One region of the Rhodococcus sp. NPDC059969 genome, then DNA from elsewhere that is predicted to be linked to it. Evidence: riboswitches for the same ligand, from Rfam matches in the RefSeq annotation. Region 1 holds a riboswitch; each other region holds the start of a gene.
What was found. Region 1 has a riboswitch for thiamine pyrophosphate ahead of ACFWAD_RS19780 (3-oxoacyl-ACP reductase). Riboswitches for the same ligand answer to the same signal wherever they lie in the genome.
Positions count from the first base shown of each region.

Region 2: it holds a riboswitch for thiamine pyrophosphate, as region 1 does, so the genes downstream of both, thiO (glycine oxidase ThiO) here and ACFWAD_RS19780 (3-oxoacyl-ACP reductase) in region 1, are expected to answer to the same signal.
Region 3: it holds a riboswitch for thiamine pyrophosphate, as region 1 does, so the genes downstream of both, ACFWAD_RS26955 (TenA family protein) here and ACFWAD_RS19780 (3-oxoacyl-ACP reductase) in region 1, are expected to answer to the same signal.

Region 1 covers NZ_JBHWUF010000007.1:117,232-119,493, reverse strand. Annotated here, with positions in the region: gene ACFWAD_RS19790 (diiron oxygenase) at 1-255, opposite strand, end outside; gene ACFWAD_RS19785 (DoxX family protein) at 360-800, opposite strand; TPP riboswitch at 940-1,033, shown strand; gene ACFWAD_RS19780 (3-oxoacyl-ACP reductase) at 1,024-1,815, shown strand; gene ACFWAD_RS19775 (LLM class flavin-dependent oxidoreductase) at 1,815-2,262, shown strand, end outside.
Region 2 covers NZ_JBHWUF010000012.1:67,821-70,082, forward strand. Annotated here, with positions in the region: gene ACFWAD_RS25775 (hypothetical protein) at 1-117, opposite strand, end outside; gene thiE (thiamine phosphate synthase) at 367-1,062, opposite strand; TPP riboswitch at 1,089-1,235, shown strand; gene thiO (glycine oxidase ThiO) at 1,235-2,262, shown strand, end outside.
Region 3 covers NZ_JBHWUF010000013.1:95,584-97,845, reverse strand. Annotated here, with positions in the region: gene ACFWAD_RS26960 (ABC transporter substrate-binding protein) at 1-85, opposite strand, end outside; gene ACFWAD_RS26955 (TenA family protein) at 85-828, opposite strand; TPP riboswitch at 816-911, opposite strand; gene ACFWAD_RS26950 (carboxylesterase/lipase family protein) at 1,042-2,262, shown strand, end outside.

The sequences.
Region 1 (2,262 bases):
CACGTTGGCCTGACGCCACATTCCCATCGCGATTCGACGTTGCAGGGACTGCTCCTGGTACCACTGCGTCGCGCCGAGGGGGTCCGAGACGGACGAGAGCACCCATCTCGGATCATGTGGATCGATCGCGAACTCTGGTGAATCCCAGTCGATGTCGAGGTAGGGATCAAAACTGCGGGCCACGGAGCCCTCGGACAAAGTCTGCAGTACCTCGTGGTACGGCAGTTCCACTTCGATCGACGCTGACCGAGCCATCGGTGTCTCCTCACGGCCAGTCCGCCGATTGCAGTCGACGGACTTGAATGAGGTCAAACATAATGGGACACCGCGTCCCACGCAACCCCTTCGATGGCCTGATTTCAGGCCCGACGGAGTGGAATGATCTCGCGAACCTTCTCATCTCGGAGATACAGTCCAGCCCACATCACGATTCCGGCGTAGACGGCAAACAATGTGGTGCTCACCAGAGGCTGTTCAGCTCGTAGGTTGGTCAACACAGCGCCACCCAGGTAACCGGTGAGCAGAATCGCGCCGAGTACGGACGTTCGCGGAATCACGTACAGCGCAAGGCAGATCAACTGCACGACCCCGGCTGTCAGGGCAAGAGAGTCGGGCAGCCCCAGTTCGGCCGAGGCGTCCTTGACCGTCTGGAGATTGAGGATGTGGATGATGCCGTCGAACAGCATGAAAAGTACGAACAGACCACTCAGGACGTATCCGACCTTGCGCGCGGTCCCCGAAGGTGCCGTTCGTGTTGCATCACCGGAAAGGGTGTCGTGGTGGGCAGGCTGGGTAGTCATCGGAATCTCCCGGGGCGAAGGCGAGCGGCCGGTTGCCACTTCGCTTGCCAATAACGACTCCCCGGCGATCGAAAACTCATCGCGCCGGCAATTACCACGCACCCGGCGTTCAGGTGGGTTCACCTCTCGTGGTCTGATGGACGGCGACACGGGGTGCCGAAAAAGTCGGCTGAGATCAGACCCGATGAACCTGACCAGTTAGCACTGGCGGAGGGATGTCGACATGACCGAACAGCAATTTCAGCGCGCTCTCGAACTCAGCGAGCAGATCGTCCTGATCACCGGTGGTGCCCGCGGGCTCGGAGCCGCACTGAGCCGAGCATTCTCCCGCTCAGGCGCCCGGGTGATCGTGAACTACAACAAGAGCCGTGATGCCGCCGAGGCCCTGGTCGCCGAACTGGGCAGGGATCGCACCTTCGCAGTCCAGGCGGACGTGACGGACCGCAGCTCCGTCGATCAGTTGTTCGCCGCTGCACTCGAGCGATTCGAGGCACCGATCTCGACCGTGGTCGACAATGCACTTGTCGACTTCTCGTTCAACGGTGACGCCCGGCCGAACGCGGACACGATCACCTGGGCCGACTTCGACTCCCAACTACGCGGAGCTGTCGCCGGGACACTCAACACCACCCAGGCAGCACTCTCCGGCATGCGAGAACTCGGGTTCGGCCGAATCATCACTGTCGGAACCAATCTGGTCCAGAATCCGGTAGTTCCGTACCACGACTACACCGCCGCCAAAGCCGCACTGCTGGCACTGACGCGGACATTGTCCGCGGACCTCGGTCCGGACGGGATCACCGTCAACATGGTCTCCGGCGGCTTGCTCCGCACCACGGACGCGAGTGCCGCGACGCCAGAAGCGGTATTCGACATGATCGCGGCAAGCACTCCCCTGCGCCGGGTCACGACACCGGACGAATTCGCCGACGCCGCACTGTTCTTCGCCTCGCCCTGGTCGCGGGCCGTGACCGGCCAGAACCTGGTTGTCGACGGCGGACTCGTCAAGAACTGATGGGCGCACAATTACGGATAGGTGCGTTCCTGCTCGGGTGCGGACATCACAGTGCGGCATGGCGTCATCGCGACTCACCGGTCGAAAGTCTCGGCGACATCACGTATTACGAGTCGCTCGCCCAGATCGCCGAACGCGGAAAGCTGGACGCCGTCTTCTTCGCTGACGGTCACAGTGTTCGCGAACCCGAGTCGGGTGCGTCGTGGTTTCTCGAGCCGATCACCGCATTGACTGCCATGGCGCGGGCGACAACGAACATCGGTCTCGTCACCACCATTTCCACGACTTTCTACACGCCGTTTCACGCGGCGCGGCTGTTGGCATCACTCGACCACATCAGCGGCGGCCGGGCCGGCTGGAACGTCGTGACCTCGATGTTCGACCAGGAAGCGCGCAACCACGGACTGGAGGCGATGCCGGACCACGCGTCCAGATATGAACGAGCCG
Region 2 (2,262 bases), on a different contig from region 1:
CAGCGCCGTGATGAAGCTGACCGCGGTGATACCGAGCTTGAGCAGCTCGCTGATCTTGCCGAGATTCAGGTCTTCGAGCGATTCGGTGCTGAGCGAGCCGGTGTCGAGGGATCCCATTTAGTGCTCCTAGGTTTCAGTTAGTAACTGGGAGTAAACTACAACAAACCGAATGGGATGCGACACGCAATCGAACTAACTGTGATGAAGATCACTTAATCCGACTTTTCGGACATCCAATCGCACCTAGGAACTGGGGATTTGTTGTCTAATTGGACAACTTCCATTCACGTCTCGCGTCAGGCGTGCTGACCCGTAACTGTGTGGGAACGGCCCGGCTAACAGTTGACGGTCGCCAGTTACCGGTTTTCAGCGCCCGGCGACGGCCGCGGCAAGGCGTTGCGCGGCGGCCTGGGGATCCGATGCTTGCGTGATTGCACGCACGACGACGATGCGAGTGGCACCGGCATCGAGAAGCTCTGGAAGGCGTTCCTCGTCGATGCCGCCGATCGCGAACCAGGGCCGCGGCGGTGCGGCGTCGGCAGTCGATCGAACAAGTTCCAGGCCGGAAGCACTTCGATTCGGTTTGGTCGGTGTCGCCCAGACCGGCCCGGTGCAGAAGTAGTCGACGCCCTCTTCGATGGCGGCCAGACTCGCCTGTGCGCGACTGCTCGTCGAACGGCCGATGACGACGTCTTCGCCGACAACAGTTCGCGCGTAGGGGACGGGGATGTCGTTCTGGCCGAGGTGGAGGATGTCGGCACCGGAAGCCATTGCGAGATCCGCGCGGTCGTTGACGGCCAACAATGCGCCGTGGCGCCGTGCTGCAGTTGCGAGAATACCCAGCGCTACCAGTTCGTCTTTGGCCTCGAGCGGGCCGAACTCGCGCTCACCGGCAGAGCCCTTGTCGCGCAATTGGATGATGTCGACTCCGCCGGACAATGCTGCCTCGGCGAACTGCGCGAGGTCGCCTTTCTCGCGGCGCGCGTCGGTGCACAGGTACAGCCGTGCTGCTGCCAGGCGCTCGCGCCGGTCGATGACGTTACTGGGATGTGTGGGGTGCACGGAGCAAACGGTAGCCTCTAGGGAGCAAGGTTCGACACGGGAGTCCTGAAACGTCGTCGTCACTTTTTGTCGTGACTGCGAGGTTCGTGGGGCTGAGAGGGGATCGCGACCAGATCCCGACCGTCAGACCTGACCCGGATCATGCCGGCGCAGGAAGTGGAGGTGGAGTTTCGTGAATACACACGCTCGTACGGTGTCGGTGGTCGGCGGCGGTGTCATCGGTCTCGCCATAGCGTGGCGCGCAGCCCGCGACGGTTGGACTGTTCGGTTGTACGACCCGTCCATCGGATCAGGGGCTTCGTGGGTGGCGGGCGGAATGCTTGCCCCACTGTCCGAAGGCTGGCCGGGCGAGGAAACAGCGTTGACCGTCGGCGCGGCCTCCCTGGAGCGGTGGCCGACGTTCGGTGAAGAGATCGGAAAATTCGGTCCCTCGGTCTTCACCGCGGACAGCTCGCTGACGGTCGCTCTCGATGCTGCCGACGCGCAGGACCTGCAGACCATCGCCGAATGGGTGAGCTCGCAGGGCCATGAACTCGAAATCCTCGGTCGCGCCCGCATCCGTGAACTCGAACCGATGCTCGGCCGCGGCATCCGGTCGGGACTCATGGCTGTCGGTGAGTCCGCCGTCGACAACAGACTTCTGCTGGAGGCCTTGCAGAAGGCCTGTGCGGAATCCGGCGTCGAATTGATCGCGCGTGCCGTCGACGACCTTGCCGAACTCGATACCGATCAGATAGTGCTCACCGCCGGTATCGCGTCACCCAAGCTGTGGCCCGGACTGCCGGTGCGGCCGGTCAAGGGTGAGATCCTTCGCCTGCGCGGCAGGCCTGGGGTCACCCCGGCGCCCAGCCGCACAATCCGCGGAAGTGTCCACGGACGACCCGCGTATCTCGTCCCGCGCGGCGACGGAATCGTCGTCGGCGCAACACAATACGAGTCCGGCGAGGACACGCAGGTCACGATGGCCGGAGTGCGGGACCTGATCAACGACGCCGAGGCGCTGATGCCCGCGATCGGCGAATACGAACTCTACGAATGCGCGGCAGGCCTGCGTCCGATGACGCCGGACAACCTGCCGTTGATCGGGCGCGTGTCCGATCGTGTTGTCGTCTCCACCGGGCACGGCCGCAACGGGGTCCTGCTGACGCCCGTCACCGCCGATGCGACGGTCGCGTTGCTGAACGGCACATCTTTGGTCGA
Region 3 (2,262 bases), on a different contig from region 1:
CGGCGGCGCATCCGGTCAGAACTGTGAACGCGGCTGCGATCGCGGCAGAGGTGGCGAGGGTGCGGCGTAGTGCCGCAAACGACATCACGACGCCGGCCAAGGCTGCTGGTGGAGTGCGGAATCCCAGAACATAAGCTCGTAGCGACTGGCGATTCGGAACGCTTCACTCATCGCCTCACGCTCTGTCTCGGTGGCTGCCTCAGCGGCCGCGTCGACCAGTACGCGAGCCTGCGCCACAGACTCGTGAAATTCGGGTGCGTCGTAGGTTGTGACCCACTGCGCGTACGGGTGTGACGGATCGCCGTCGAGCACCTCGCACGCTGAAGCGGCAAGATCGCGGCCGACCTCGGCGTAGATCCAGAAGCAGGGGAGTACCGCCGCTGCGGAGACCGGGTAAGGCGCGGTTGCTGCAGTCGCCGTCAGATACGAGACGTATCCCAGGCAGGCCTGCGAATGCTCCAGTTTTCCCGATCCCGCGGGAAGAAGTCCGCCGGTGAGCAGTCCGTCGTGAAGCGCAGATTCCACTGTCGCTGCCGTGGACGCGGAATTGGACCAGAAGCCCGCGGACTGCGGATCGGGTGCGTGCGCCGCGACCAGGGACAAGGCCTTCGAATATCCCTCCAGATAGAGCTTGTCCTGCTCGATGTACGTACGGAACGCGTCGAGAGGCAGTGTTCCGTCGCCGAGGCGTTTGAGGAACTCGAGTGAGTCGATCGACTCGCGGAGGGCCTTCGTCTCGGCCCAGAGTCGATCGGTGAACCGATCCGTCGACGGCGCTGTGGCCACCGAGTTTTCGGCAGAATTGTATGCAGGCTGCGTAGTAGCCATGACATCCCTTCGTCAGCATTACCTGATCAGGTTCCCGGGTGTGTTCTCAGCCCCGCCCATGCGGAGCACCCCGTGTCAGAACTAGGCGACCTTAACACCGAGCCTCTCCTTCGTCGGCGCCTACCTGGCAGTTGAGTAATCGGCGCACACCGGCCTTAAGTTGGTACGTTTGGTCTTGTTTGCCACACGCGCGGGTCGGGAGGGGATTCAGACATGGAGACCGACGTTCGACCGAATCTTGGCGAGGACGGAACTCTCGTCATCCGTGCCCGAGGCGGAGAAGCACGGGGATATCCGGATGGCGGAGTGTTCGCGTGGAAGGGCATGCCCTACGCATCAGCGCCGGTGGGTGAGCGGAGATTCCGCGCGCCGCAACCCACAGAGCCGTGGGACGGGGTGCGCGACTGTCGTGAGTTCGGGCCGATCGCGCCGCAAGGGCAGAGTCCGGCGGTTCCGATCGACCGTGCTTTCAAGATCGACGAGGACTGTCTGTCGATCAACGTGTGGGCCCCGCGCCCCGACGGAACGCCGCGACCGGTGATGGTGTGGATTCACGGCGGTGCTTACTGCCTCGGGTCCGCCGCGCAAACGATCTACGACGGCCGTCATCTGGCTGAAACCGGAGACGTTGTTCTCGTCTCCTTCAACTATCGCGTCGGTGCCCTCGGATTCCTGGACCTGTCCGGATTCTCCACCGCGGATACCGTTTTCGAATCGAACTGTGGTCTGCGAGACCAGATTGCGGCACTCGAGTGGGTTCGAGACAACATCGACGCGTTCGGCGGAGATCCGGGAGCGGTGACCGTCTTCGGTGAGTCCTCCGGCGCAGGATCCATCACGACGCTCATGACCTGTCCCAGCGCCGAAGGTCTGTTCCACCGCGCGATCGCTCAAAGTCCGCCCGCGACCTCCGTCTACGGGGCCGAGCGCGCCAAGACCGTGGCGGAGCGGTTTCTCGAACTGCTCTCGATCGAGCCCGAAGATGCGGGCGATCTGCTGACCACGGATCTCGAACTGCTCGTCAAGGCAAGCGATGACCTGGTCAACGAAATCCCGACCCGGATTCCGGGAACTTTGGCGATGGCGCCCGTCGTCGATCGCGATCTGGTGCCGCACTACCCGGTTGCGGCTTTCCAGAAGGGTTATGCGCACCGGATCCCGCTGATCATCGGTTCCAACAAGGACGAGGCGTCGATCTTCAAGTTCATGAAGTCGCCCCTGATGCCGGTGAGCGCGCAGTCCGTCGAGGCCATGCTGCAATTACTGGCCGACGATCACCCCGATATCTCCGCAACCAAACTCGCCGAGATCATGTCGGCTTACCCTGACCATGCGAAACCGAGTGGTGCGCTGGCGCTTTCACGGGACGCGGCGTTTCGCATGCCGACCCTGTGGATTGCCGACGCTCACTGCAGGCATTCCCCCACCTGGGTC